Regions from separate parts of the Enterococcus durans genome, predicted to be linked through region 1. Evidence: predicted binding sites of a transcription regulator. Region 1 holds the regulator's gene; the other holds the start of a gene.

Region 1 (15,858 bases):
ATAGTTACCATTTGCGATATAATGCAGTTCACTGATGATGTGTCGCAGCTGCATTTGACGATACCGACGAATCAGTCGCCAATATAAGACACCAATATCTAAAAGAAAGAAGAGAGGAAAGATAAAGTTTCGGCCATTCCAAAATAAATCGCTATTCAAACGTTCAGCAAAAATGTTTTTTGAATCCCAAATGGCATTTGTCAATGAAGGGGAACTACTGATTACTGAACTAAGAACAACCAATATTGCGACATTCAATAGAAGAAGTAAGATAACTGTAATGATTCCTTCTGCTAATAATTCGCTGATTTCTTTAGAAGTCAAGTTGATCCGCCGACGCTTTTCTGTACCTCTTGTTTTATCGTGCATCAATTTTATAGCCCACTCCCCAAACGGTTTGAATGACTTTTTCTCCACCAGTTGCTTCTTCAATTTTATCTCTTAAGTGACTTACGTGTACCATGACTGTTTTAGCAGAAACAATACTTTCCTGTTTCCACACACGTTCAAAAATCTCATCTGCGCTGAATACGCGGTTTGGGTGACTTGCTAATAAATAGAGGATCCCAAATTCTAGTGCTGTTAATTGGATCTCTGTACCATCAATCGTTTTTACTTCATGTGAATCTTTATTGATGATCAAAGAATTTACTTCTAATATATCGGGTTGGTCAGGGGTAACTTGCATTTTTGTCCGACGAAGTAATGATTTTACACGAGCCATTACTTCCAAAGGATTGAATGGTTTAGTTACATAATCATCAGCACCTGCTACCAGACCTTTGATTTTATCCATATCTGTAGTTTTAGCTGTAAGCATGATGATCGGGATCTGTGATTCTTTACGCAATTCTTTTACTACTTGCATTCCATCCATTTCAGGCATCATGATATCCAAGATAAGCAGTTCGATATCGGGAATGGTACGGATTTTTGATAAGGCTTCTTTTCCGTCATAAGCTTTCACAGCTTCATAGCCCTCGTTGTGAATATAGATACTTAGTAATTCAACGATTTCTTTATCGTCATCAGCAATTAATATTTTCATCGATCGTTCCTCCAAGATTATAATGTAGCTATTTACTATATATATTAGCAAAAAAAAGCGTAAATAGATAAAAGCAACACTTTGTTAACAAAAATTTTAGAAGGTTCAGGAAATAACTATGTATCAAGGAAAACAAAACCTGAACATTTAATGGAAATCAAGGTAAATAAAGACTAAAAAAAACGAAAATACGAACATTGAAAAGCAATTAGAGGGGAATGGTCGAATATGCTATAAATGTTGATAAAACAGCATTTTCTTATTGACTTTCTATTTTGATGTTGGTATATTATTATGTGTTCGAAAGAGCGCGAAACACTTCACAAATAACTTAAAAAAGTTCTTGACGTGTGGGTGACCACATGATAAGATAACTAAGTCGTTTGAAAAGAACCTATTGAAAAGCTTGATCTAATCAAGAAAAACTTCAAAAAAGTTCTTGACAAATAACAAGAAATGAGTTATGATATACGAGTTGCTGAAAGATTTCTAAATGCGAAATCGAAAATAACTTTTAAAAAACAGTTGACATTCACTTGTCGCTCTGATATGATATAAAAGTTGCTACGGCAATTCAAGTAGACCTTTGAAAACTGAACAAAGTAAGACAAACCAAATGTGTAGGGCGTCTTGATTGATTCAAGACAACAAACATTTTTAACAAGCAAGCAATATGCTAGCAAACAAATTGAGCTTAACAATCGCAAGATTGTTCTAACTTTTATTATGAGAGTTTGATCCTGGCTCAGGACGAACGCTGGCGGCGTGCCTAATACATGCAAGTCGTACGCTTCTTTTTCCACCGGAGCTTGCTCCACCGGAAAAAGAAGAGTGGCGAACGGGTGAGTAACACGTGGGTAACCTGCCCATCAGAAGGGGATAACACTTGGAAACAGGTGCTAATACCGTATAACAATCGAAACCGCATGGTTTTGATTTGAAAGGCGCTTTCGGGTGTCGCTGATGGATGGACCCGCGGTGCATTAGCTAGTTGGTGAGGTAACGGCTCACCAAGGCCACGATGCATAGCCGACCTGAGAGGGTGATCGGCCACATTGGGACTGAGACACGGCCCAAACTCCTACGGGAGGCAGCAGTAGGGAATCTTCGGCAATGGACGAAAGTCTGACCGAGCAACGCCGCGTGAGTGAAGAAGGTTTTCGGATCGTAAAACTCTGTTGTTAGAGAAGAACAAGGATGAGAGTAACTGTTCATCCCTTGACGGTATCTAACCAGAAAGCCACGGCTAACTACGTGCCAGCAGCCGCGGTAATACGTAGGTGGCAAGCGTTGTCCGGATTTATTGGGCGTAAAGCGAGCGCAGGCGGTTTCTTAAGTCTGATGTGAAAGCCCCCGGCTCAACCGGGGAGGGTCATTGGAAACTGGGAGACTTGAGTGCAGAAGAGGAGAGTGGAATTCCATGTGTAGCGGTGAAATGCGTAGATATATGGAGGAACACCAGTGGCGAAGGCGGCTCTCTGGTCTGTAACTGACGCTGAGGCTCGAAAGCGTGGGGAGCAAACAGGATTAGATACCCTGGTAGTCCACGCCGTAAACGATGAGTGCTAAGTGTTGGAGGGTTTCCGCCCTTCAGTGCTGCAGCTAACGCATTAAGCACTCCGCCTGGGGAGTACGACCGCAAGGTTGAAACTCAAAGGAATTGACGGGGGCCCGCACAAGCGGTGGAGCATGTGGTTTAATTCGAAGCAACGCGAAGAACCTTACCAGGTCTTGACATCCTTTGACCACTCTAGAGATAGAGCTTCCCCTTCGGGGGCAAAGTGACAGGTGGTGCATGGTTGTCGTCAGCTCGTGTCGTGAGATGTTGGGTTAAGTCCCGCAACGAGCGCAACCCTTATTGTTAGTTGCCATCATTTAGTTGGGCACTCTAGCAAGACTGCCGGTGACAAACCGGAGGAAGGTGGGGATGACGTCAAATCATCATGCCCCTTATGACCTGGGCTACACACGTGCTACAATGGGAAGTACAACGAGTCGCGAAGTCGCGAGGCTAAGCTAATCTCTTAAAGCTTCTCTCAGTTCGGATTGTAGGCTGCAACTCGCCTACATGAAGCCGGAATCGCTAGTAATCGCGGATCAGCACGCCGCGGTGAATACGTTCCCGGGCCTTGTACACACCGCCCGTCACACCACGAGAGTTTGTAACACCCGAAGTCGGTGAGGTAACCTTTTGGAGCCAGCCGCCTAAGGTGGGATAGATGATTGGGGTGAAGTCGTAACAAGGTAGCCGTATCGGAAGGTGCGGCTGGATCACCTCCTTTCTAAGGAATATTACGGAGACTACACTGGTTGTTTTATACTTTGTTCAGTTTTGAGAGGTCTACTCAAAATTTAGATCGGGGCCTTAGCTCAGCTGGGAGAGCGCCTGCTTTGCACGCAGGAGGTCAGCGGTTCGATCCCGCTAGGCTCCATTAACAACGTATGTTGTTAAATTATTTTGTTCATTGAAAACTGGATATTTGAAGTAAATTAAGTAATACAAACCGAGAACACCGCGTTGAATGAGTTTTTTAATAAGTTCAATTGCTTATTTTCTTGATCGGACTTCTATCGCTAGAAGAAAGATCAAAACCCAACCGCAAGGTTGATAAGGTTAAGTGAATAAGGGCGCACGGTGGATGCCTTGGCACTAGGAGCCGATGAAGGACGGGACTAACACCGATATGCTTTGGGGAGCTGTACGTAAGCTATGATCCAGAGATTTCCGAATGGGGAAACCCAACATCTTTTATAGGATGTTACGTTTGCGTGAATACATAGCGCATTCGAGGTAGACGCAGAGAACTGAAACATCTAAGTACCTGCAGGAAGAGAAAGAAAATTCGATTCCCTGAGTAGCGGCGAGCGAAACGGGAAAAGCCCAAACCAATGAGCTTGCTCATTGGGGTTGTAGGACTCCAATATGGTAGTTCTTTCAGATAATCGAATGACTTGGAAAAGTCAGTCAAAGAGGGTAAAAACCCCGTAGATGAAATTTGGAAGGCACCTAGGAGGATCCTGAGTACGGCGGAACACGAGGAATTCCGTCGGAATCCGGGAGGACCATCTCCCAAGGCTAAATACTCCCTAGTGACCGATAGTGAACCAGTACCGTGAGGGAAAGGTGAAAAGCACCCCGGAAGGGGAGTGAAATAGAACCTGAAACCGTGTGCCTACAACAAGTCAAAGCCCGTTAATGGGTGATGGCGTGCCTTTTGTAGAATGAACCGGCGAGTTACGATTGCATGCGAGGTTAAGTCGAAGAGACGGAGCCGCAGCGAAAGCGAGTCTGAATAGGGCGTTTGAGTATGTAGTCGTAGACCCGAAACCATGTGATCTACCCATGTCCAGGTTGAAGGTGCGGTAAAACGCACTGGAGGACCGAACCCACGTACGTTGAAAAGTGCGGGGATGAGGTGTGGGTAGCGGAGAAATTCCAAACGAACTTGGAGATAGCTGGTTCTCTCCGAAATAGCTTTAGGGCTAGCCTCGGATTTGAGAATGATGGAGGTAGAGCACTGTTTGGACTAGGGGCCCATCTCGGGTTACCGAATTCAGATAAACTCCGAATGCCATTCATTCATATCCGGGAGTCAGACTGTGAGTGATAAGATCCATAGTCGAAAGGGAAACAGCCCAGACCACCAGCTAAGGTCCCAAAATATATGTTAAGTGGAAAAGGATGTGGGGTTGCACAGACAACTAGGATGTTGGCTCAGAAGCAGCCACCATTTAAAGAGTGCGTAATAGCTCACTAGTCGAGTGACCCTGCGCCGAAAATGTATCGGGGCTAAACATATTACCGAAGCTGTGGAGTACACCATGAGGTGTATTGGTAGGAGAGCGTTCTAAGGGCGTTGAAGGCAGATCGTGAGGACTGCTGGAGCGCTTAGAAGTGAGAATGCCGGTATGAGTAGCGAAAGACAGGTGAGAATCCTGTCCACCGAATGACTAAGGTTTCCTGGGGAAGGCTCGTCCGCCCAGGGTTAGTCGGGACCTAAGCCGAGGCCGACAGGCGTAGGCGATGGACAACAGGTTGATATTCCTGTACTCGTTGTTTTTGTTTGAGCAATGGAGGGACGCAGGAGGCTAAGGAATGCAGACGATCGGAAATGTCTGTCCAAGCAGTAAGTCTTGATAGGAGTCAAATGCTTCTGTCTACACGGATAAGCTGTGATGGGGAGGGAAATAATAGTACCGAAGTTCCTGATGTCACACTGCCAAGAAAAGCTTCTAGTGAGAAAACAATGACCCGTACCGCAAACCGACACAGGTAGTCGAGGAGAGAATCCTAAGGTGAGCGAGAGAACTCTCGTTAAGGAACTCGGCAAAATGACCCCGTAACTTCGGGAGAAGGGGTGCTGATCTTTGATCAGCCGCAGTGAATAGGCCCAAGCGACTGTTTATCAAAAACACAGGTCTCTGCAAAATCGTAAGATGAAGTATAGGGGCTGACGCCTGCCCGGTGCTGGAAGGTTAAGAGGAGTGCTTAGCGTAAGCGAAGGTACGAATTGAAGCCCCAGTAAACGGCGGCCGTAACTATAACGGTCCTAAGGTAGCGAAATTCCTTGTCGGGTAAGTTCCGACCCGCACGAAAGGCGTAACGATTTGGGCACTGTCTCAACGAGAGACTCGGTGAAATTTTAGTACCTGTGAAGATGCAGGTTACCCGCGACAGGACGGAAAGACCCCATGGAGCTTTACTGTAGTTTGATATTGAGTGTCTGTACCGCATGTACAGGATAGGTAGGAGCCGTAGAAATCGGAACGCTAGTTTCGATGGAGGCGCTGGTGGGATACTACCCCTGCGTTATGGCCACTCTAACCCGCACCACTGATCGTGGTGGGAGACAGTGTCAGATGGGCAGTTTGACTGGGGCGGTCGCCTCCTAAAAGGTAACGGAGGCGCCCAAAGGTTCCCTCAGAATGGTTGGAAATCATTCGAAGAGTGTAAAGGCAGAAGGGAGCTTGACTGCGAGACCAACAAGTCGAGCAGGGACGAAAGTCGGGCTTAGTGATCCGGTGGTTCCGCATGGAAGGGCCATCGCTCAACGGATAAAAGCTACCCTGGGGATAACAGGCTTATCTCCCCCAAGAGTCCACATCGACGGGGAGGTTTGGCACCTCGATGTCGGCTCGTCGCATCCTGGGGCTGTAGTCGGTCCCAAGGGTTGGGCTGTTCGCCCATTAAAGCGGCACGCGAGCTGGGTTCAGAACGTCGTGAGACAGTTCGGTCCCTATCCGTCGCGGGCGTTGGAAATTTGAGAGGAGCTGTCCTTAGTACGAGAGGACCGGGATGGACTTACCGCTGGTGTACCAGTTGTTCTGCCAAGGGCATTGCTGGGTAGCTATGTAGGGAAGGGATAAACGCTGAAAGCATCTAAGTGTGAAGCCCACCTCAAGATGAGATTTCCCATTTCTTTAAGAAAGTAAGATCCCTGAGAGATGATCAGGTAGATAGGTCAGGAGTGGAAGGCCAGTGATGGTTGGAGCGGACTGATACTAATCGATCGAGGACTTAACCAAATGGTTAAAAGAAAAGAACTCGGACATTACTTAAACTTCAAATCCAGTTTTGAGTGAGCAAAATGCAAACTCAATAAAAGATAACACCACAGTGTGGTGGCGATAGCGAGAAGGATACACCTGTAACCATGCCGAACACAGAAGTTAAGCTTCTTAGCGCCGATTGTAGTGAGGGGTTGCCCCTTGTGAGAGTAGGACGTCGCCACGCTTGAATTATCTTATGGAGGTTTAGCTCAGCTGGGAGAGCATCTGCCTTACAAGCAGAGGGTCAGCGGTTCGATCCCGTTAACCTCCATATGAGCCGTTAGCTCAGTTGGTAGAGCATCTGACTTTTAATCAGAGGGTCACAGGTTCGAGCCCTGTACGGCTCATATTTTTTGCGGGTGTGGCGGAATTGGCAGACGCACTAGATTTAGGATCTAGCGCCTTACGGCGTGGGGGTTCAAGTCCCTTCACCCGCATTATATGATTTTACACATGCCGGCTTAGCTCAGTTGGTAGAGCATCTGATTTGTAATCAGAGGGTCGAGGGTTCAAATCCTTTAGCCGGCATCATAACCACGCGGAAATAGCTCAGTGGTAGAGCACCACCTTGCCAAGGTGGGGGTCGCGGGTTCGAACCCCGTTTTCCGCTTTGCCAAAGCAATACGCCGGGGTGGCGGAACTGGCAGACGCACAGGACTTAAAATCCTGCGGTGAGTGATCACCGTACCGGTTCGATTCCGGTCCTCGGCATTACAAATATGCGCCCATAGCTCAACTGGATAGAGTGTTTGACTACGGATCAAAAGGTTAGGGGTTCGACTCCTCTTGGGCGCGTAGTCTTTTTTATATCTTCGGGAAGTAGCTCAGCTTGGTAGAGCACTTGGTTTGGGACCAAGGGGTCGCAGGTTCGAATCCTGTCTTCCCGATTTTTTGTTTTTAATTGCTTTTACTTTCAAGTTGATTTATAATTTGAATGAACTGAATATGCGCCCATAGCTCAACTGGATAGAGTGTTTGACTACGGATCAAAAGGTTAGGGGTTCGACTCCTCTTGGGCGCGTTAATACGGAATGGTTTATTCCGTATTTTTTTTATATATTTTAATAAATACTAAGGTAAAGATGAAGAAAAGTCATTCTTCTTTCTTTCTGATATTAAATTCGTTATAATTAAGGTCAATATTAGTCAAAGGAATGAGTAAGATGGCACATCAGAATACCTCGGATTTAATTGAATCTTATATAAAGAAAATTTTGGAAGATAATGAAATGATTGAGATTCGTAGGATTGAAATGGCAGACCTCTTTAATTGCGTTCCTTCTCAAATCAACTATGTCATCAATACGAGATTTACGATTCAACGTGGATATCTAGTTGAAAGTAAGCGGGGTGGCGGAGGCTATATACGTATTGCAAAAGTAAGGATTTCTGATAAAAGACATATGCTGGAACAAATCAATCAGCTGTTTGATGAAACGATCAGTGAAAAAAATGCGTTTGCGATTATCCAAAAGCTATATGAAGATCAAATGATTTCAAAAAAAGAAGGAAATTTAATGTTAAGTGCAATTGCTAAAAGTACACTTAATTTTAGTGAATTAGAAGACTATACACGTGCTAGGATTCTTCGAGCCTTTTTAGAACGTTTAAGTTATGAAGATGGGAAGTGAACATAAATGGAAGAACTTTTTACAGAAAGAGCGCAACAAGTATTAGAAATTGCGCAAAAAGAAGCAAAAAAATTCAAACATCAGTCTGTTAGTTCTGAGCATATCTTGTTAGCCTTAGTACTCGAACCAAATGGTATCGCTGGGAAAGTCTTGCGAGAAGTGGGGCTTAACGAAACGGATATTTATGAAGAGATCGAACATTTAATTGGTTATGGGATGGTCAATTCGTATCCTCAGGGTGTATTTCTTCCATATTCCCCAAGGATGAAACAAATATTTGCATTGGCGAATAGCGAAGTAAAGAAAATGGGTTCGCAAAAAGTCGGTACAGAGCATATTTTGTCTAGTCTGTTGAAGGATGAAAGCATCATGGCTGCTCGTATCATGATCAATTTAGGAATCAGTTTAACGAAAGTACGCCAATCACTGAAACAAAAAATGGGCTTGAAAAATGATACTCGTAATGGTGGACTACGTCGTCGAAACCCACAAGAGAAGCGCCAAATGGTAAAAGGTACACCAACTTTGGATTCTTTAGCAAGAGATTTAACGCAACTAGCTAAAGAAGGCAAATTAGATCCAGTAGTAGGACGTTCAAGAGAAGTAAAACGCTTGATCCAAATCCTTAGCCGCCGCACTAAAAATAATCCAGTATTAGTGGGTGAACCTGGTGTAGGTAAAACAGCTATTGCGGAAGGACTTGCACAAAAGATCATCTTGGGTGAAGTGCCTGAAGAGATGCAGGAAAAACGCTTGATGATGCTCGATATGGGCTCATTAGTTGCGGGTACAAAGTATCGTGGTGAATTTGAAGATCGAATGAAAAAAGTCATTGATGAAATTTATAATGATGGCCAAGTGATCTTATTTATTGATGAGTTGCATACGCTGATCGGTGCTGGTGGAGCAGAAGGCGCAATTGATGCTTCGAACATTTTGAAACCAGCGTTAGCTCGTGGTGAGTTACAGACGATCGGTGCAACGACTTTAGATGAATACCAAAAGTACATTGAAAAAGACTCAGCATTGGAAAGACGTTTTGCCCGTATTCAAGTGGATGAACCAACACCGGAGGAAGCAGAAGAAATCTTGCGCGGACTACGCTCAAGATATGAAGAACATCATAATGTAGAAATCACAGATGAAGCTGTACGTTCTGCTGTCAATCTCTCTGTACGTTATATCACTTCCCGACAATTACCCGACAAAGCGATTGATTTGATCGATGAATCAGCTGCAAAAGTTCGTTTAGATCAGACAGATGATCTATCTAAATCGGCGATGGTCAAGTTAGAAATCGATACTTTTGTGAAAGAAAAAGAACGAGCTATCCAGAAACAAGACTTTGAAACGGCAGCTCAATTCCGCAGACAAGAAAAAGCAATGCGTAAAAAACTAGATAAGTTATTATTGCTTGAAGAAAAACACGAAAATGGTTATGCGAACCGTGTAACTGAAGAGGATGTGGCGACTGTCGTTTCCGAATGGACAGGTGTCCCACTTCAACAGTTGGAAAAGAAGGAAAGTCAGCGGTTATTAGAACTAGAAGCATTACTACATGAACGTGTAGTTGGACAAGATGAAGCAGTTAAGGCAGTGTCGCGTGCGATCCGACGTGCTCGTAGTGGACTGAAAGACCCTAATCGTCCGATAGGCTCATTCATGTTCTTAGGACCAACGGGTGTCGGTAAAACGGAGTTGGCTAAAGCATTATCAGAAGTGATGTTTGGCGATGAAAACTCGTTGATTCGTGTGGATATGTCTGAATTTATGGAAAAATACAGCACAAGTCGTCTAATTGGTTCACCTCCAGGATATGTTGGGTATGATGAAGGTGGACAATTGACAGAAAAAATCCGCCAAAAACCTTATTCGGTGATTCTATTAGATGAAGTGGAAAAAGCCCATCCAGATGTTTTCAATCTGTTATTACAAGTACTAGATGATGGTCACTTAACAGATTCTAAAGGCCGAAAAGTTGATTTTCGAAATACGATCATGATCATGACTTCAAATATTGGAGCGACACAAATTCGAGAAGAAAAGAATGTTGGCTTCAATGTCCAAGATATTACAAAAGATCATAAAGCCATGCAAAAACGTATTTTAGAGGAATTGAAGAAAACGTTCCGTCCAGAATTCTTGAACCGTATCGATGAAACGGTAGTATTCCATTCTCTAAGCAAAGAAGAAATTCATGCGATTGTTGAGATCATGAGTCGTGCGATCGTCAAACGATTAAAAGACCAAGATATTCAAGTGAAAATCACACCGGCAGCAGTTGATGTGATTGGTAAAGCGGGATTTGATCCTGAGTATGGTGCTCGTCCGATCCGTCGCGCCCTACAAAAAGAAGTAGAAGATCGTTTAAGTGAAGCTTTACTAGGTGGCGAGATCCATTTAGGCGATCAAGTCACAGTGGGCGCCTCGAAAGGGAAAATCACTTTAAACGTTCGCTTACCAAAAAAGGCAACAATTGAATCCTAATGATTAAAAAGAGCGGTTTTTTATCTCTCCTAACGTAAACATTACGTGGAGAGATAATAGCCGTTCTTTTTTATTATGTGCAGTTTTTCTTGTGAAGAGATTTTCAAAAATCCAACAATAAATATAAGAAGTATTGGAAAGTTTTTTAAGCTATGCTACTATTATGGAGTTGTAGGAGGAGGAACTAATGATCGAAATCATAACTACTGTAGAATCTTTTGAACAAGCGAAAGAGCTGATTGAAGCTGGGACGGACACTTTATATTTTGGCGAAGAGTTATTTGGCCTAAGATTACCCGCGTCATTCTCGAGAGAAGAACAACGCCAATTAGTTGAATTGGCTCATCAATATGGCAAACAAGCAAATATTGCGGTGAATGGCATTATCCATCCTGAAAAAATGAAAAAAGTTCCAGAATACCTGAAATTTCTAAAAGAAATCGGGGTCGATAAGATCACGGTGGGCGATACTGGGATTATTTATACAATGAAAAAATACCCTGAATTGAGTATTCCATATATATTTGACGCAGAAACATTGGTTACAAGTGCAAGACAAATCAACTTTTGGGCGAAAAAAGGAGCGACTGGTGCAGTACTGGCACGTGAAGTTCCGTTTGAAGAAATGAAAAAAATGGAAGAGAAATTGACGATTCCTGTCGAAGTACTCGTGTATGGTGCTACATGTATCCATCAATCGAAACGGCCGCTTTTACAAAATTATTATCATTTTACGAAGCAAGAGGAGCGAGCAGACCGTGACAGAGGGCTCTTTCTTTCTGAACCTAAAAAAGAAGAAACACATTATTCCATTTATGAAGATACACATGGTACACATATTTTTGCAAGCAACGATCTAAATCTTTCCAAAGAATTGGGTGAACTTTATGCGCATCACTTCCGTACATGGAAATTAGACGGATTATTTACACCAGGAGTAAATTTTGTAAAGATCACACAAGAATTTGTAAAAGCCAAAGACTTGCTACTTGCTGATTCATGGAATAAAGAACAAGCTGAAGCAATTTGTGCTGCAATCAACGAATTACATCCAACAAATCGTGAATTAGATACAGGCTTCTTTTATATTGATCCTGAAGCCATCAAGTAAGGAGTAGACAAAAGAAAAATGACAACAAAACGAAAATTAAAACGTCCGGAAGTCTTAGCTCCGGCAGGAACACTTGAAAAATTAAAAACAGCGATCCATTATGGTGCAGATGCTGTGTACATTGGCGGTAATGCTTATGGTTTGCGGAGTCGTGCCGGTAATTTCACCTATGAAGAAATGGCTGAAGGTGTTGCTTTTGCCAAAGAACATGATGCAAAAGTATATGTTGCTGCGAATATGGTCACTCATGAAGGAAACGAAGAGGGAGCAGGAGAATTTTTTAGAAGTCTGCGTGATGTTGGCATTTCAGCGGTGATCGTTTCAGACCCTGCCTTAATCGAGATTTGTGCAACGGAAGCACCTGGTCTACCTATCCATCTTTCTACCCAAGCCTCTGCAACCAACTTTGAAACGCTTGAATTCTGGAAAGAAGAAGGATTAGAACGTGTCGTCTTGGCACGCGAAGTTTCAATGGAAGAAGTCGCAGAGATCCGTAAAAATACAGACATTGAAATTGAAGCGTTCATTCATGGTGCAATGTGTATTTCTTATTCTGGACGTTGTACATTGTCTAACCACATGTCGATGCGTGATGCAAACCGCGGTGGCTGTTCTCAATCATGCCGTTGGAAATATGGACTGTTCGATATGCCATTTGGTCAAGAGAGAAACAGCTTGACTGATTCTGGAGAAATCGAAGAAGAATTTTCGATGAGTGCAGTCGACATGTCAATGATCGAACATATCCCCGAATTGATCGAGAATGGGGTCGATAGTTTCAAAATCGAAGGACGGATGAAATCGATCCATTATGTATCAACTGTTTCGAATGTCTATAAAGCAGCAGTGGATAGTTACATGGAAGATCCAGATAACTATGTATGTAAACAAGAATGGATCGATGAGTTATGGAAAGTGGCACAACGAGAGCTTGCTACTGGTTTTTACTACAATACACCAAGTGAAAATGAACAATTATTTGGGGAACGTCGCAAGATCCCTGTTTATAAATTCGTTGGTGAAGTATTGTCTTATGATGCAGAAACAAAGATTGCAACGATCCGTCAAAGAAATCTTTTTTCTGTAGGCGATGAAATTGAATTTTATGGACCAGGGTTTACACATTTCAGCCAACCAGTGGAAGTAATGTATAATGATGAAGGAGAGTCCATTGATCGCGCGCCTAACCCAATGATGATCCTAACGATGCCAGTAGCTCAACCAGTTAAGCCAGGTGACATGATCCGTAAAAGAAAATAATAGCGGAGGCATGACAAGCTGAGCATTTGAAACCTATTATTTAGTAAAACGTGTTACACTTATTTTTTGTAAGGATAAAGCTTGTGAAAGAGCATTCATAGCGTGTTTAAGCTGTTATCTAAGAGATCATTATTGACATGATCCTTTTAAATCGGGAGGTATAACATGGAAACTTATGATTATATAGTCGTCGGTGGTGGTTCAGGTGGGATTGCCTCAGCAAATCGTGCAGGAATGCATGGTGCAAGAGTCTTATTGATTGAAGGAAATGAATTAGGTGGCACTTGCGTAAATGTCGGCTGTGTACCTAAAAAGGTCATGTGGCAAGCAAGTACGATTTTAGAAACGATCGAACGAGATGCTCCAAGTTATGGCATCCAAGCGGATCTAAAAAAGGTAAGCTTCAAAGAATTAGTTGAACGACGTGAAAAGTACATCGAATTTTTACATGGAGCGTATCAACGTGGGTTGGATAGTAATCATGTTGATGCAATCAAAGGATATGCAACATTTGTCGATAGCCAAACAGTGGAAGTAAATGGCGAAATATATCAAGCAGAAAAAATTTTGATCGCTACAGGCGGAAAACCTAGCAAGATGAGTATTCCTGGGGGCGAGTATGCGATTGATTCAAATGGCTTCTTTGAATTGACAGAACTACCAAAACGAGCAATTGTTTTAGGTGCTGGATATATTGCAGCGGAGCTTTCAGGAGTCTTTCGCGGCTTAGGGAGCAAAGTAATGTGGGCATACCGCAAAGAACGCCCGCTACGTACATTTGACCAAATGTTATCTGATAACTTAGTAGAGATGTACCAAGAAGCTGGGATTCAAACCTATGCACACTATGTGGCCAAAGAAATCATTAAAAATGAGAATGACTATACTGTCGTATTTGAAAATGGCGAAAAATTGACAGGGGATTGTGTCCTATTTGCTGGTGGTCGTGTACCGAATACGGCGAAACTTGGCTTGGAGAATACGCAAGTCCAATTAGATGAAAAAGGATTTATCGTAGTTGATAAATACCAAAACACAACAGATAGCCATATTTTTGCTGTTGGAGATGTTATTGGGAAAATTGAATTGACACCAGTAGCGATTGCTGCAGGACGTCGTTTATCTGAACGTTTATTCAATGGTAAAGCTGATTCGTATTTAGACTATAACTTGGTACCAACGGTCATCTTTACGCATCCACCGATTGCAACGATCGGTGTGACAGAAAAAGAAGCAATCGAGGAGTACGGAGAAGAAGCAATCAAAGTCTATCGCTCCCGCTTCACACCTATGTATTTTGCATTGAATGATTATCGTCAGAAATGTGAAATGAAATTGATTTGTGTAGGTAAAGAAGAAAAAATCATTGGCTTACACGCAATCGGTGTTGGTGTAGATGAAATGCTCCAAGGATTTGCTGTAGCTATCAAGATGGGAGCAACAAAAGCCGATTTTGATAATACTGTAGCAATCCATCCTACAGGTGCTGAAGAGTTTGTAACCATGAGATAATGAAAAAGCAATACGCCGTCTAACTTTAGAATGTCGAAGTTAGGTGGCGTATTTTTTTATTGTTATCGCTTAAGGATATCTTTTGCTTTCATTTTTTCTAATTCTTTTGCGAGTTTCTTTTTCTTCGACTCTTTTCCGCCTTCATACATACAGATCAGCGCGATCAAACCAACGAAAGGCATCAAAATATTTTTAAAAGAGAGATCCCAGTGACCACTAATGACAATATAGACAACTAAGCCACTAAAAATCACCGGTAAGATTGCCCCTAAATATTTTTTTCCTAAATATCCTGACAGCGTTTGAAAAGCAATGACTAAAACAATCAATAAAAGCTCTAAAATATTATTCATGGTTACTCTCCTTATGTTTTATTAAGATTTCTTTTGCTAATTCTAAGGATAGTTTTTCATTAATAACCATCTCCATGATTGCAATTTCAAAAGAATCATTGTTTTCTTCAGATAATTTTATCTTCTCGATCAATCGGTCCAATCTTAATCTGACAGTCGGATAACTAACTTGATAATCTTTTGCTAATTGCTTTAAGGAACCTGAAGCGAATAAGAATTTTTTGATGAATTCTTGTTCTTCAGTTTCTAAAGTGAAAAACCAATCCATTTAGGTTACTCTCCTTTTATTAATATTATTTATTTTAATTTAACATTGTTAAAATTAAAACGCAAGGAAAATTTATAAAATCAATTATAGGTAGGAGTGATATATAAGGAACGAGAAAAATCTAAGAAGGGATTCACAAAAATTTGAAAAGCAAATTCTGTGAACCCCTTCTTAGTTACCGGAGCTATTCTGTCCGACTTTTTTATACTATCCATAGGTTTTTGCTAGTTCTTTTGACCAATGGATGTGTCAGGTATAAAGGATTTCTTCTAAATTGTTCCAAAAAGAAGAAATAGGTACTTTGGAAATTTTTAGCATCTGTGTGGTTATTCGACTCTTATTTAGTTCGATATCCGTTAAGATTAAGTCATATTGATTGATTTCTTGGTAATCTAGTTTGAAGATATTTCCCTTGTATGTATCAATTGAATGCAATGCGGGCAATTTCTTTAATAAAAGTTGCTTGTAAAAGGATAAAATTCGTTCTTCTTGATAGGAAATGATCAAGATCGAAAAATGTGCTTTATGTGGAAATAAAGTCGCCAATAGTTGAGGGGATAAAGTGATCAATTCCAGCAGTAACTCTTCATACAGAAAATGGTTCTTTTTAATGTTTGTAAGTCCGGCTTCTTCTATAG
Region 2 (15,858 bases), 610 kb from region 1:
AATTGGAAACACTTTTCACGAACAGGTTATCAAAACTCGCCTTGAATCTTGTCGAACTTTTCCCCCACCCTGATTACTTGGCACACTTAAGCCAAACTAAGGTAAAAAATGTGTTAAAGAAAAATACGGATAAAAAAATCTCCGATCAAAAAGCCTTGGCTAAAGCACAAACCTTACTTTCACTTGCGCAAAATTCTTATCCAGCTGAATCTGGACAAAGTATTTCTGTTCAAAAAGTCGTGTATTATGCCCAACAATTGAAACAATTGCTTGTAACAAAAGAACAACTCGCCAAACAGCTAGTTGACATTGCGAAACAAACAATAGAATTTGATTTCTATCAAAGTATCCCTGGAATTGGTGAACTTTCTGCAGGACTCATTATTGGTGAATTAGGGGATATTCGGCGTTTTTCTTCTCATAAGCAATTGAATGCTTTCGTCGGTGTTGATACCAGAAGATATCAATCTGGAAAATATACAGCCAAAGAACACATGAATAAACATGGGAATCCGAAGGCCCGAAAAAATTTGTATTTTATTATGATGAACATGATTCGACAACAAGCGGCGGGGCCCAATCATCTTGTGGACTATTACTATAAACTAAAAACGCAACCTTCGCCCAAAAAGCATAAGGTTGCGCTCGTCGCCTGCATCAACAAGCTCTTGAAATGTCTCCATTCGATGGTACGACATTCAAGTCCGTATGATTACTCATACACGGCCTCTAACGACCAATAAGGAATATATCCTTACCTAGAATTATAGCATACCTAATAAAAAAATTTCTAATTTATTAGGCTTATTTCGTATACTTTTTTCTTGATAAAAACCAATAGAAAAAAGTACTTGACTAAACGTAGGAAAGAAAGGGGAGCATGGATGAAAGAACGATTTATTGCCCCAAACGCCACTGTTGTCGGTGATGTTGGACTTGGGGAAGGAGTAACTGTTTGGTATCAAGCAGTTGTACGTGGTGACAGTAACACGATCAAGATTGGGTCAAACACTAATATTCAAGATGGCACGATCATTCATGTGGATCATGATGCACCTGTCGAAGTCGCTGAAAATGTGACTATTGGGCACCAATGTTTGCTGCATGGCTGTACGATTGAAAAAGGGGCACTGATCGGCATGGGTTCCACGATTTTGAATCATGCAGTGATTGGAGAAAATAGCTTGATCGGCGCTGGATCGCTAGTAACGGAAGGAAAAGTCATCCCACCCAATGTATTGGCTTTTGGCCGACCAGCCAAAGTGATCCGCCCGCTTACGGAAGAAGAGATCGAAAAGAATAGGCAAAATATCCAGCATTATGTCGATCTAGGAGAAAAATACCTGAAAGGCGAGTTCGATCAGATACAATAGCATGAAGATTCTTTGGGAGTCTACTTTTGACTGCCTTGTCTAACGGATAAAAAATGTTTTTCTTCTGGATAAACAAAACGAGCCGAATAACGGAAAAACTACCTAGATAGTTTTCGTTATTCGGCTCGTTTGTTGTACGAATTTTTTAGGCACGGAACTTATTCAGCACTCTCCGATTAATTTAAAGAAGCACTGTTTTCCATTACTTCATCAATCAAACCGTATGCTTTTGCTTGTTCAGCAGTCATATAGTTGTCACGATCTGTATCTTTTTCGATTACTTCAAGTGGTTGACCAGTACGTTCAGCCAAGATTTTATTTAAGCGTTCACGAGTTTGTAAAATGTGACGCGCTGCAATCTCGATTTCTGTTGCTTGTCCTTGTGCTCCGCCAAGAGGTTGATGGATCATGATTTCAGCGTTTGGTAAAGCAAAACGTTTGCCTTTTTTCCCAGCTGTAAGTAAGAAGCTACCCATAGAAGCAGCCATACCCATAACGATTGTTTGGACATCTGCTTTCACGAAGTTCATCGTATCGTAGATCGCCATACCAGCTGTAACAGATCCACCAGGTGAGTTGATGTATAGATAGATGTCTTTTTCAGAATCTTGCGCATCTAGGAAAAGTAATTGAGCGATGATTGAATTTGCTAAATCATCTGTTACTTGTCCACTCAGCATGATGATCCGGTCTTTTAATAGACGAGAATAAATATCGTAGGCTCTTTCGCCACGAGAGGATTGTTCGATAACTGTAGGGATTAAATTCATAATAAGGTTCCTCCTTGATTTCTTTAGAAATAGTGTAACATAAATTGATTTCTAATACCTAGAATGTAGTATACATTTTTGGTCAATAAAGGTCAAATAAAAAACTTTGGCGAAATAGGTCTATCATATGAATTTATGTTATGATAAAAATTGAAATGCAAAACAAGGAGGAATACGAATTGGTAGTTGGTATCGTAGGCTTTATTGGCGTCTTATTAGGTGCTATCATCGTATATATAGGAATGGCTATCCAAATGCGCCATCTTGAAAATAAAGAACAGCGAAGACGTGAATTAGAGTTGAAAGTCAAAGAAATAGAAACGTTGAATCAATTAAATAAAAAAATCAATGAGATATTGCAAAAAAGAGCGACCTTATTAGATGAATATGTTAGTTTTGATGCATTCGATGATTGCTATATCACGATCGATGATTTTGCTTATTTACAGTCTTTCTCCGCTCAAAATAATTTTTACCTACCGAACTATATCTTGGACGAGTTGTTTAAAAATATCGCCCATCGAAAAGTCATTCTTTCTCCAGATGAAACAATGAAAATCGGAGGATATGCGTATAAAGGTGGACGGGTCATTTTGGAAAATTTCACCGATAACTTAAATGAAATGATCATTGAAAAAAAAGCACAATTAAAGAATGTCACAAGACAACCAATCGGCTTTTTCTCAAAAGATGATGTATGGAGCTAGTAGTCTGTGGAATGCTATTCTCATGAAAATGGCGAAACAAATAATGAGATAAAGCTGAGGCCGAGACAAAAGTCGTTAAGGTTTGAGAAATTGAAGAGAAAAACGAACAATACGTTTTTTGTATTGCTCGTTTTTTTTGAACCTGACTTTTGGACGCCGTTTATTCGAGAGTCTGTAGCAAACCTGATTTTTAGAGTTGTCCCACATTTGTTTTATTTGGTTTGCTACAAGTGATGTGAGTTGATAGTTGCTATATCAATTGGTGTTTCTTCACATATGGATAGGATAAATCACAGTTGTCACTACTTTTTCCTGTGTTACAATAAAGTGGATCGGAGTGAAGTGATATGGTACAGATTTTTGCCCATCGAGGTAGTAGTGGGACGCATCCAGAAAATACATTGCCAGCATTTGCTGAAGCTGTTCGGGTAAATGCAGATGGCATTGAGTTGGATGTCCATTTGACAGAAGATGGCGAGTTGGTCGTGATCCATGACGAAGAGGTGGATCGAACAACCAATGGCAAAGGACTTGTTCGAGAAAAGACACTAGAAGAAATCAAAAAGTTGAATGCGGGTCTGTGGTTCAATGACAAGTTTCCAGCAGCTAAGATTCCGACGTTAAAAGAAGTGTTGGATCTACTCTTGCAAAAGAACTATCGTGGAACAGTGATGATTGAAATCAAAACAGATAAATATGAATATGCAGGCATTGAAGAAAAAGTCTCCAAGCTATTGACCAATAGTGTTTGGCCTTTCCAACATGCGTATTGCAGTTTCAATATAGATTCTTTAAAGCGGTTATCTCTTTTAGAAACCGATGTACAGCTAGACCTATTATTAAGTAGCTCGCAGAAAAAAGTGACCTTAGGCAAAAATACAACTTATTTAGAAGGAATCCATCCCAAAGTTGATTGGTACTTTTCCAATCTGGAAGAAGTCCAAGCCTTTCCTAAGGCAATCAGATGTTGGACGATCAATGAAGAAGCACAAATGATCCAATGTTTCAATCAGCCGATGGATGCAATCATCACGGATTTTCCTGAAAGAGCAATAAGACTAAAACAATCAATGAAAAAGTAGGATAACGATGGAAAAAGTACTTGTGATCGTCGGACCCACAGCGGTCGGGAAAACCGCCCTTAGTGTGGAGTTGGCAAAAAAATTCAATGGAGAGATCATTAGTGGAGACTCTCTGCAAATCTATAAAAAACTTGATATTGGAACTGCAAAAATCAGTACTTCAGAGATGAGTGGGATTCCCCATCATTTGATCGATGTGATCGAACCAACAGATAATTATTCTGTAGCAGACTTCCAAAAGGCTGGTAGACAGCTGATTACTGAAATAACTGAGAGAGGGCATCTACCGATCATTGCTGGTGGGACAGGACTCTATATTCAATCGTTGCTTTATGATTACCAGCTGGGAGCAAAAGAAGAAGTGGTGTCTGATGTTCGAAAAAAATATGAAGAGTTGGCTGGAAAAATCGGGAAAAAACAGTTATGGGAGTATTTAAAAGAAAAAGATCCATTGGCAGCTGAAAAGATCCATTGGAACAATCAAAGAAAAGTCATCCGTGCTTTAGAAGTGTTTGAAGTAACTGGTTATAGTATCATGACACCAAAAGAAAAACCGCAATGCTTATATGAATATTGTATGATCGGGCTAGATACAGACAGGAAACTTCTGTATCAACGAATTGATCAGCGAGTGGACCAAATGATCGCAGCGGGGTTGGTTGACGAAGCACGCTTTGTTTACAGCTTGGGTGAGATACAGGCAAGCCAGGGGATCGGCTACAAAGAATTGTACCCCTATTTTAAAGGAGAAATAACCTTGGAAGAAGCTGTTGAACAAATCAAACAGAACTCAAGACGTTACGCAAAACGACAATTGACTTGGTTTCGTAATCGGCTAAAAGCGCAATGGTTTGACTTGTTAGAACAGCCAAAGCAACAAGAAGAGATCGAGCGAGTGATCAAAAAGTGGCTGGAGGAAAAATAGATGGAAAATGGACAGGAAAAAGTCATCATCGTGGGCGTTGAAACAGAAGAAAATCAACGCTATTTTGAAGAATCAATGACTGAGTTAAGTAAGCTGACCATGACAGCTTCTGGGAAAGTGGTATTCACATTGACACAAAAAAGACCACAAGTAGATCGGCAAACGATCATTGGAAAAGGGAAGTTGCAAGAATTGATCCAACAAGCAGATGCTTACGAAGCAGACCTCATCATCTTCAATCATGAAATGACTCCTAGACAAAGTCAATTAGTAGGTGAAGCAGTCGGTCTTCCTGTCATTGATCGGGTACAATTGATCCTAGATATTTTTGCGATGCGGGCACGCTCGAAAGAAGGGAAGCTGCAGGTCGAGCTGGCACAATTAGAATATCTTTTGCCACGTTTAGCTGGTCAAGGAAAGTCGATGTCAAGACTTGGGGGCGGAATTGGAACAAGAGGACCAGGGGAAACAAAACTGGAAACAGATCGCCGTCACATCCGCAACAAAATTCTAGGAGTCAAGCGTGAATTGAAGGCAGTAGAAGCACATCGGGAAAGGAGCAGACAAAAACGTCAGACGGGTGAGGTTTTTCAGATTGGTTTGATCGGCTATACAAATGCTGGGAAATCAACGATATTAAATCTTCTCACACAAGCAGATACGTATTCTAAAGACCAATTGTTTGCGACGCTGGACCCATTAACTAAAAAATGGCGGTTCGCTGAAGGGTTTGAAATCACTGTGACAGATACAGTTGGATTCATTCAGGATTTGCCTACGCAGCTGATTGATGCTTTTCATTCGACACTAGAAGAAAGTCAAAACATGGATCTATTGTTACACGTGGTAGATGCAAGTTCGCCAGATCGAACGTTACAAGAACAAACTGTATTACAGTTGATGGAAGAATTAAAAATGAACGAAATGCCTGTATTGACGGTATATAATAAAGCGGATCAGATCGACCCCGCTCTCTTTACGCCGACACTATTCCCGAATGTATTGATCTCTGCTCAAAGTGTGGAAGGCAAAGACCAATTGATTACTGGGATAAAACGCCAGCTGATGGAATTGCTAGAACCTTACACACTACTTGTTGCAAGTGACGAGGGTCAGAAATTGAGTGCGTTACGTCGACAAACGCTTGTATTGAGTGAACACTTTATTGAAGCCCAAAATAGCTACGAAGTAAGAGGTTTTGCTAAAAAAACATCAAAATGGTTAAAAATAGAATAAATTTCAGTTATTTATTTATTTCTATTTATTATATTAATAAGGACACGGATATCTAAAAAAAGATATCTGTGTTTTTTTATAAAAAAATCGAAGTTTCATGTTAGGAAATGTAACATAGGTGATTGACAAGCTTTTTAGTGATTGGTATACTTTACACAACTTATGAAACGAAAGGGGACGTCTGATGGGAGAAAAGGAATTGCGCCGATCAATGTCAGTATTTCCAATTGGTACAGTGATGAAATTAACTGATTTATCCGCGCGACAAATTCGCTACTATGAAGAGCAAGATTTTGTTCATCCTGAAAGAAGCGAAGGAAATCGCCGTATGTATTCATTGAATGACATTGATATATTGTTAGAAATCAAAGATTATCTTTCTGATGGGCTGAATATGGCTGGGATCAAGCGAGTGTATGAAATGGCTCAAGCGAAAAAACAGGAAGAAAAAAGTAAGAAGCCACTGACTGACCATGACGTTCGCCAAATTTTTCGTGATGAGATCTTGGCGCAGGGCGGATTAAGCAAAACAGGGCATTATCAGTCACAAGGAATGCAGAGACAATTTTTTGACTGAATGAAATAGACAAAAAAAGGAAGAGGGATATCATGGTAAAGAAACAGATAACAGGCGAGGAAATTAAACGAATCATCGAAGAGGAGAATGTTCGCTTTTTAAGATTGATGTTCACTGATATTTTAGGAACAATCAAAAACGTAGAAGTACCAGTTAGCCAAATTGACAAAGTTATAGAAAACAAAATGATGTTTGATGGTTCTTCTATTGAAGGATTTGTACGTATCGAAGAAAGTGATATGTATTTGTATCCTGATCTTTCAACTTGGATGATCTTCCCTTGGGAAAGCGATCATGGAAAAGTTGCTCGTTTGATCTGTGATATCTATAATCCAGACGGCACACCATTTGCAGGGGACCCACGTGGAAACTTGAAACGTTCACTAAAAGATATGCGTAACCTTGGATTTACCTCTTTCAACTTAGGACCAGAACCAGAATTCTTCTTATTCAAATTAGACGAAGACGGTGAGATTACAACTACTTTAAATGATAAAGGTGGTTATTTCGATTTCGCTCCTACAGATTTAGGCGAAAACTGCCGTCGTGATATCGTATTGGAATTAGAAAGCTTAGGATTTGAAGTAGAAGCTTCTCACCATGAAGTTGCTCCTGGCCAACATGAAATCGACTTTAAATATGCTGATGTTGTAGACGCCTGTGACAATATCCAAACATTCAAATTAGTCGTAAAAACAATCGCTCGCAAACACGGATTACATGCAACCTTTATGCCTAAACCACTATTCGGTATCAATGGTTCAGGTATGCACTGCAACATGTCTTTATTCAATGAAGAAGGCAATGCTTTCTACGATAAAGACGGCGATTTAGAGCTTAGCCAAACAGCATACCATTTCTTAGGTGGCTTATTGAAACACGCTCGCGCATATACAGCTGTATGTAACCCAACAGTGAACTCATACAAACGTTTAGTTCCTGGCTATGAAGCACCTGTATATGTTGCTTGGAGTGGACGCAACCGTTCACCACTAGTCCGTGTTCCAGAATCACGTGGCTTGTCTACTCGTTTAGAATTGCGTTCAGTAGATCCTTCTGCTAATCCTTACTTAGCAATGGCTGTTTTACTTCAAGCTGGTTTAGATGGTATCCGCAATGAAATCACTCCTCCAGCTGCAGTTGACCGCAATATCTATGTAATGGATGAAGACGAACGTGCAGAAGCACATATTTTAGATTTACCATCAACTATCCACAATGCTATCAAAGAATTACGTAAAGACGAAGTAATGATCGACGCATTAGGCCAACACATCTTCGCAAACTTTGTAGAAGCCAAACGTTTAGAATGGGCTGCATTCAGACAAACCGTTTCAGAATGGGAAAGAGAACAATATCTAGAATTGTACTAAAAACAGGAAAGAAAGAAGCGTAAGGTAAAACTGACGCTTCTTTCTTTGCTATTTTACTCGTTTTTTGAGGTCATCTCTTGAAAAGTGGATTTGCAGAAGTGGCCTCATAGCAATCGTTAGAAAAAATAAAATCAAAATGAAAACGTATTGAATGGAAATGAGTACTTGACTTTCAATAATTCTGAATGTATTATACACCTTGGGCACCCTTTTAAAGGGTCAGAAGTTTGCAGAAATTTTGGCTCCCTATTCTAGTTAGAATAGGGAGCTTTGTTTATTTTCTGAGACTTTTCCTGCAGATAAAACAAGAAGGAGTTTTTGAACTTATGACAAAATACATTTTTGTAACGGGCGGCGTAGTTTCATCGATTGGTAAAGGAATCGTTGCGGCTTCATTAGGTCGTTTGTTGAAAAATCGTGGCTTAAAGGTAACTATCCAGAAATTTGATCCATACATCAACGTGGACCCAGGGACAATGAGCCCATATCAACATGGGGAAGTATTCGTAACAGATGATGGAGCAGAAACTGACTTGGACTTGGGTCACTACGAACGTTTTATCGATATCAATTTGAACAAATACTCCAATGTTACCACAGGAAAAATTTATTCTGAAGTACTTCGTAAAGAGCGTAAAGGGGAATACCTTGGAGCAACAGTACAGGTTATTCCACATATCACGAATGAGATCAAAGAAAAAATCATGCGCGCAGCAAAAATGACGGATTCAGATGTCATTATCACTGAAGTAGGTGGGACCGTTGGCGATATCGAATCTCTACCATTCTTAGAAGCACTACGTCAAATGAAAGCAGATGTCGGTGCGGACAACGTGATGTACGTCCATACAACCCTTATTCCTTACTTAAAAGCTGCCGGTGAAATGAAGACAAAACCTACACAACACAGTGTAAAAGAACTTCGTGGTCTAGGTATCCAACCAAATATCTTAGTTGTGCGTACAGAACAACCAGTTTCACAAAACGTGAAAAATAAATTGGCACAATTTTGTGATGTCGAACCAGAAGCAGTCATTGAATCTCCAGATGTAGATACACTTTATTCGATCCCATTGCTTTTACAAAAACAAGGCATGGATCGTATCGTTTGCGAACACTTGAAATTAGACACACCAGAAGCAGATATGACTGAATGGAAAGAATTAGAAGAAAAAGTATTGAATCTGAAGAAAAAAGTGCGTATTGCGTTAGTAGGAAAATACGTTGAACTTCCAGATGCCTACATTTCTGTAGTGGAAGCATTGAAACATTCTGGTTTTGCGTTTGATGCTGATATCGAATTGGAATGGATCAAATCACAAGATCTAACAAGAGAAAATGTAGAGGAACGTTTGAAAGATGCTGATGGAATCCTAGTTCCTGGCGGATTTGGTGATCGCGGTCTTGAAGGTAAGATCGAAGCTATCCGCTATGCCCGTGAAAATGATGTGCCATTTTTAGGTATCTGCTTAGGAATGCAAATGGCATGTGTGGAATTCGCTCGTAATGTAGTTGGGTTAGAAGATGCAGCCTCTGCTGAAACAAATCCGGATACAGCTAATAACATCATCGACTTGATGGCAGACCAAGAAAATATCGAAAACCTTGGTGGAACACTACGTTTAGGCCTTTACCCATGCAAGATCAAAAAAGGAACGACAACAGCGACAGCCTATGATGGAGAAGATGTTGTTCAAGAACGTCACCGTCATCGTTATGAATTCAACAATAAATATCGTCAATTATTCGAAGAAAACGGCTTGGTATTCTCAGGGGTATCACCAGACAATCGTTTGGTTGAAATCGTAGAATTGACAGATAAAAAATTCTTTGTGGGTTGCCAATTCCATCCAGAATTGATTTCTCGTCCAAACCGTCCACAAAAACTGATCAAAGCATTTGTTGGCGCTGCGTTATCTGAACGTGAAGGAAAATAAAAAAGCTTTTTAGAAAGCGTAATGAACGAGGTCAAGACAAAAGTCGTTTAGGTTTGAGAAATTGGAGAACAAAACGAACAATACGTTTTTTGTATTGTTCGTTTTCTTTTGATTTCCGAAAAAACTGATTTTCGGACACCATCAATTCGAAATTAAAGTCTGCAGCAAAACTGTTTTTTAGATTTGTCCTACATTCGTTCTACATATGAACAAGCGGTGGGATCAGAAGCAACTTCTTCACAAATAAGCCGAAATTCATAAAAATCTTAAAAAGTAAATTTCGTGAATTTTTGTTTATTTATCGAAGTAAAATACTTCTGTTCCGCCCTTTTTATATTTTGTTATTGATTGCCTTAAAAGAGTGGATGGATAAACCAGTTTTTCACATTTATAACGAGTAGAAGTCTTATTTTTTACAAAAAACTTCTTGAAAATTTTCATTTTCGGTGATTTTAGTAGAAAACTACCGAAATGTTTGGTAAAATAGGTTCGTTGGTTAAGAATAGTCTTAACAAATTTAGTTTTACAAAAATTAGGAGGAATTTATTATGCCAGTAGTATCAGGAGCTGAATTTTTAAAAGCTGCTCGTAAAGGCGGTTACGCTGTCGGCGGATTCAACACAAACAACTTAGAATGGACTCAAGCAATCCTTGAAGCAGCTGAAGCTAAACAAGCACCAGTACTTATCCAAACTTCAATGGGTGCAGCTAAATACATGGGTGGTTACAAAATCTGTAAAGATTTGATCACTGATTTAGTTGAAACAATGAACATCACTGTTCCAGTTGCAATCCACTTAGACCACGGTGACTACGAAGCTGCTTTAGAATGTATCGAATTAGGCTATACTTCAGTTATGTTCGACGGTTCTCATCTACCATTTGAAGAAAACTTGAAATTAGCTAAAGACGTTGTTGAAAAAGCACATGCAAAAGGAATCTCTGTAGAATGTGAAGTTGGTTCAATCGGCGGCGAAGAAGATGGAATCATCGGTAACGGCGAATTAGCAGATATCGAAGAATGTAAACAAATGGTTGCTACAGGTATCGATTACTTAGCATGCGGTATCGGTAACATCCACGGACAATATCCTGAAAACTGGAAAGGATTAGCATTTGATCATTTACAAGCAATTGCTGATGCTGTAGGTCCAGATATGCCTTTAGTATTACATGGCGGATCAGGTATTCCTCAAGACCAAATCGAAAAAGCTATCTCAATGGGTATCTCAAAAGTAAATGTTAACACTGAATTCCAATTATCATTTGCTGCTGCTACTCGTGAATATATCGAAGCTGGTAAAGACCGCGAAGGTAAAGGATTTGACCCTCGTAAATTATTAGCACCAGGTAAAGCTGCAATCATCAAAGATGCAGAAGCTCATATCGACTGGTTCGGTTCAGCTAACAAAGCTTAATTTCAAAAAAATTAAGAATACCGCAAAATGGGGTTTCCCGTTTTGCGGTTTTTTGTTTTGGAGAATGAATCAAATGAGTAACTAGGAGAGGCTGGTACAGAAGTGTTTAACTCCGAGAAATAAAAAGAAATCAACGAAAATTGTTTTTCAAATTTTTGTGGATTTCGGCTTATTTAAGAAGGAGTTGCTTCTGCTCCCGCCGTTTATTCGTTTTAAAGAATGAGACAAAAGTGTTTCTTACTTTTGTCCCACACTCATAAATTCACACACTTTTATTAAATCAAATCAACGAAACTCGTTTCTTTTTTTCATCTATGATAAAATACAAGCATATGCAATAAATTTGAACAATTACAAGGTGGAAATCAATGAAAAAAATCATAATCAATGGAAATCGCCCGCTTACTGGTGAAGTAACGATCAGTGGTGCAAAAAATAGCGCAGTTGCGTTGATTCCAGCAGCTATTTTAGCAGATTCTCCAGTTATTCTAGAAGGTGTACCTGATATTCAAGATGTTCATTCGTTAATCGAGATTTTAGAGATCATGGGCGCAAAAGTCCATTTTTCACAAAATGTTTTAGAAATCGATCCCCGAGAAATCGTTTCAGTACCCATGCCAAGTGGGAAAATCAATAGTTTACGCGCTTCTTACTATTTTATGGGTACATTGCTCGGAAAGTTTGGGGAAGCAGTCGTAGGTCTTCCTGGTGGCTGCTATTTAGGTCCTCGACCAATCGATCTACATGTAAAAGGATTTGAAGCTTTAGGTGCCTCAGTTAGTAATGAGCATGGTGCGATGTATTTACGAACAGATAAACAGTCATTAAAAGGCAATCGCATCTTTATGGATGTTGTATCAGTCGGAGCTACGATCAACGTGATGCTTGCAGCAGTTAAAGCAAAAGGTCAAACAGTGATCGAAAATGCTGCACGTGAACCAGAAATCATCGATGTCGCAACTCTACTGAATAATATGGGCGCAAAAGTCCGCGGTGCAGGTACCGACGTGATTCGGATCGAAGGAGTGGAACAACTTCATGGGTGTCGTCATTTTATGATTCCTGATCGGATCGAAGCAGGCACCTATCTTGCCCTAGCAGCAGCGGTCGGCAACGGGATCAAAGTCAAAAACGTCATCTATGAACATTTAGAAAGTTTTATTGCAAAACTTCAGGAAATCGGTGTGAATATGACGATCAGTGAAGATGAGATCGAAGTCTTTCCATCGAAAAACTTGAAAGCAGCCAACATCATGACCTATCCTTATCCTGGGTTTGCTACGGATCTGCAACAACCACTTACGCCACTCTTATTAATGACAAAAGGGACATCTGAAATCACAGATACCATTTACGCAAAACGAGTAAATCATGTACCGGAATTAGCTCGGATGGGCGCTGATATCTCCGTTGAAGGAAATTTGATCATCACAAATGGACCAAATAAATTGCACGGTGCTGAAGTAGTTGCTTCTGACCTTCGAGCAGGTGCATGTTTAGTCATTGCAGGTTTACTTGCTGAAGGAACAACAACGATTTATAACGTAGAGTATATTTTACGGGGATATGATCATATAATTGAAAAATTGACAGCATTAGGTGCTGAAATTCAAATGGTGGAGGAAGTGGAAGCTGAATGAGTGATTATTTAACGATGGCAGAGCTCGAAAATAAGACGCTGAAAGAAGTATATAATTACGCAAAAGAATTTAAAATTCCTTATTATAGTAAGATGAACAAAAAGGAGTTATCCTTAGCAGTCATTCGTGCACAAGCAGAAGAGCAAGGATTTTATTACATGGAAGGGATATTAGATATCGTCGGTCAAGATGGGTATGGCTTCTTGCGTCCCATCAATTATGGACCGAGTGTAGAAGATATCTATATCTCTGCCTCACAGATCAGACGATTCAGCTTGCGAAATGGGGATAAAGTTGCTGGTAAAGCACGTCCGCCAAAAGAATCTGAACGTTATTATGGATTGATGCACGTTGAAAGCGTTAATGGAAAAGATCCGGAAGAAGCAAAAGAACGGCCTCATTTTCCAGCGCTGACACCTCTTTATCCACAAGAACAACTTCGATTAGAAACAACGCCACAACGCCTTTCTACTAGAATGATCGATATATTTTCTCCAGTAGGGTTCGGTCAACGTGGACTGATCGTAGCTCCTCCAAAAGCTGGAAAAACATCCGTCTTAAAAGAAATTGCTAATGGGATTACAGAAAACCATCCAGAAGTCGAATTGATCGTTCTATTGATCGATGAACGACCAGAAGAAGTGACGGATTTAGAACGCAGTGTCAAAGGAGATGTTGTCTCTTCCACATTTGACTTGCAACCACAAAATCATACAAGAGTTTCTGAATTAGTCTTAGAACGTGCGATGCGTCTAGTAGAAGACAAGCGCGATGTGGTCATCTTGATGGATAGTATCACACGTTTGGCTCGTGCCTACAATTTAGTCGTACCTCCTAGTGGCCGTACACTAAGCGGTGGGATCGATCCAGCAGCTTTATACAAACCAAAGAAATTCTTTGGCGCAGCTAGAAACATCGAAGAAGGTGGTAGCCTGACGATTCTAGCAACCGCATTAGTAGATACCGGTAGTCGTATGGACGATGTCATCTATGAAGAATTCAAAGGAACAGGTAACTTAGAATTGCAACTTTCTCGTGACTTGTCGGAACGCCGGATCTTCCCAGCTATCGACATCAAGAAATCTGGTACTCGTAAAGAAGAACTATTGATGCCAAGCGAACAACTAGAAGAAATCTGGAAACTTCGAAAAAATATGACAGGTGATTCTTTAGAATACACAGAACAATTGATTCGTTTTTTACGAAAAACTAAGAATAATCAGCAATTCTTCAAAGAATTTCAAGATGTATCTTTCAGTAAAAAAAATCAAACAAGAAATCTAAAAAGATAATTGCAACCTTATAAGAAACATGTTAAGATATTACTGTTGTATATCGACAAATCAACTCTGATTCAGCAAATGGGTCAGGGCAAAGGAGCGAAAAAAGCATGAAAGAAAACATCCATCCAGATTACCATCCAGTAGTGTTCATGGATTCAACAACTGGTTTCAAATTCTTGTCAGGATCAACAAAATCTTCACAAGAAACAGTTGAATGGGAAGACGGTAATACATACCCAGTCATCCGTGTCGAAGTAACTTCTGACTCACATCCATTCTATACTGGACGTCAAAAATTCACACAAGCAGACGGACGTGTGGACCGTTTCAACAAAAAATACGGTCTCAAAGACGCAAACGCTGCGGAATAATAAAAACATTGAGCAATCAAGGTTTAGCAGACTTCACTACGGTGGGGTCTGTTTTTTTGTGTTCTATAATAGTGATACTACTTTGGTCTGTGTTTTATTGCGAAAGTTTACGGTAGTGAAGTATATGCATATGTCGATAATTAATATTAAAAAAATAATAAAGAAAACGTTTATTTTATTATTTTAAAATATGATTATAAGTCTATATGAAAGTATTTGTAGCGATTTCGTTTTGATTGATATATAATTCATTTACGAGGTGTTTTTTATGGCTGAAACGATAATGAAAAAAATTGAGAATCGAATTAGAATTAAGCCTAAAGGTACTGTCATTATTCCTTTTCTAGGTTTTTGAAGAGACGAAGTACCGTTGAATAATATCTTTCATGGATAGTTTCTTTTTTAAATCCACGGCAATCGCAAATTTCAACGCTTGAGAAATGTAACAATTTTCCGCTACATAATAGGTTTTCGCTGAAAAAGTATGGTGACATTCTTTACAATAGAATCGTTGTTTGAAAAGGCGTAAGTAAGAAGGTACTTCTTGATAAGGAAGCAGCTGAATACAGCTTTCTTTAAACGAGTGACGAATCACAGAATCAAACCCACAATGTTCACAACGAGGCGGATGGCAGGTTAAAACGCCAGTAAAAACAGTGCACATCCGGCCTTTGATCTTTTGTTTACTCACGGCATCTTTAGAAAAAGAGAGATTCGAATCTTTAATATTTAGTAGTTGTTTGATCATGTTGTCTATGCTTTTTTCTTTAATTTTGATATTCTTATTAGTGGACATTTGGTTTTCCTCCTATGATTGGGTTTGGCGATTTAATTATAGGACAACCAGATGTCTTTTTGTTATAAAAAAAATAATTGGCGTTCCTACTCCTAAGAGTAACAACACCAAATATTATAGAACCAAATTATAGAGCCCAAAAAACTCTTTCTGTTCTTTTATTTTTTTTGTTTTTAATTCTCTAATTTAGTTCGTAAAGAAAACCACGTACTATAGCCTCAGCTTTATATACAGGAAGCTAAGTCCTCTAGCAAAAAAGCATATACGAACTTTTATGTGAGTGGTATGATGAAAAAGACAAGAGATCATTAGAGTCTCTGAATTTATTACAAGCTGATAGACGAACTAAAAAAGATAGCGTCTATTTTCC

The links. The regulator CtsR, encoded in region 1, represses protease genes until heat stress. The targets are predictions, from matches to a motif close to TTGGTCAAAAAAGGTCAAANA.
Region 2: a site for CtsR is predicted at 2,222-2,242, ahead of clpP (ATP-dependent Clp endopeptidase proteolytic subunit ClpP). Genes of this name have one in related genera too.

Annotation. Positions count from the first base shown of each region.
Region 1 is NZ_CP022930.1:988,096-1,003,953, reverse strand. It holds gene CJZ72_RS04845 (sensor histidine kinase) at 1-369, opposite strand, end outside; gene CJZ72_RS04840 (response regulator transcription factor) at 359-1,048, opposite strand; rRNA gene CJZ72_RS04835 (16S ribosomal RNA) at 1,771-3,330, shown strand; tRNA gene CJZ72_RS04830 (tRNA-Ala) at 3,408-3,480, shown strand; rRNA gene CJZ72_RS04825 (23S ribosomal RNA) at 3,661-6,574, shown strand; rRNA gene rrf (5S ribosomal RNA) at 6,667-6,782, shown strand; tRNA gene CJZ72_RS04815 (tRNA-Val) at 6,797-6,869, shown strand; tRNA gene CJZ72_RS04810 (tRNA-Lys) at 6,873-6,945, shown strand; tRNA gene CJZ72_RS04805 (tRNA-Leu) at 6,954-7,035, shown strand; tRNA gene CJZ72_RS04800 (tRNA-Thr) at 7,054-7,126, shown strand; tRNA gene CJZ72_RS04795 (tRNA-Gly) at 7,137-7,208, shown strand; tRNA gene CJZ72_RS04790 (tRNA-Leu) at 7,224-7,309, shown strand; tRNA gene CJZ72_RS04785 (tRNA-Arg) at 7,320-7,393, shown strand; tRNA gene CJZ72_RS04780 (tRNA-Pro) at 7,412-7,485, shown strand; tRNA gene CJZ72_RS04775 (tRNA-Arg) at 7,546-7,619, shown strand; gene CJZ72_RS04770 (CtsR family transcriptional regulator) at 7,762-8,229, shown strand; gene CJZ72_RS04765 (ATP-dependent Clp protease ATP-binding subunit) at 8,236-10,716, shown strand; gene CJZ72_RS04760 (peptidase U32 family protein) at 10,904-11,827, shown strand; gene CJZ72_RS04755 (peptidase U32 family protein) at 11,846-13,087, shown strand; gene gor (glutathione-disulfide reductase) at 13,253-14,599, shown strand; gene CJZ72_RS04745 (hypothetical protein) at 14,662-14,952, opposite strand; gene CJZ72_RS04740 (DUF2089 family protein) at 14,945-15,220, opposite strand; gene CJZ72_RS04735 (helix-turn-helix domain-containing protein) at 15,470-15,858, opposite strand, start outside.
Region 2 is NZ_CP022930.1:374,157-390,014, reverse strand. It holds gene CJZ72_RS01935 (IS110 family RNA-guided transposase) at 1-743, shown strand, start outside; gene CJZ72_RS01930 (gamma carbonic anhydrase family protein) at 885-1,373, shown strand; gene clpP (ATP-dependent Clp endopeptidase proteolytic subunit ClpP) at 1,550-2,143, opposite strand; gene CJZ72_RS01920 (hypothetical protein) at 2,323-2,850, shown strand; gene CJZ72_RS01915 (glycerophosphodiester phosphodiesterase) at 3,198-3,932, shown strand; gene miaA (tRNA (adenosine(37)-N6)-dimethylallyltransferase MiaA) at 3,940-4,857, shown strand; gene hflX (GTPase HflX) at 4,858-6,093, shown strand; gene CJZ72_RS01900 (MerR family transcriptional regulator) at 6,278-6,670, shown strand; gene glnA (type I glutamate--ammonia ligase) at 6,703-8,043, shown strand; gene CJZ72_RS01890 (CTP synthase) at 8,370-9,980, shown strand; gene CJZ72_RS01885 (class II fructose-bisphosphate aldolase) at 10,529-11,398, shown strand; gene CJZ72_RS01880 (UDP-N-acetylglucosamine 1-carboxyvinyltransferase) at 11,767-13,038, shown strand; gene rho (transcription termination factor Rho) at 13,035-14,330, shown strand; gene CJZ72_RS01870 (type B 50S ribosomal protein L31) at 14,429-14,692, shown strand; partial or broken gene CJZ72_RS01865 (transposase family protein) at 15,039-15,488, opposite strand.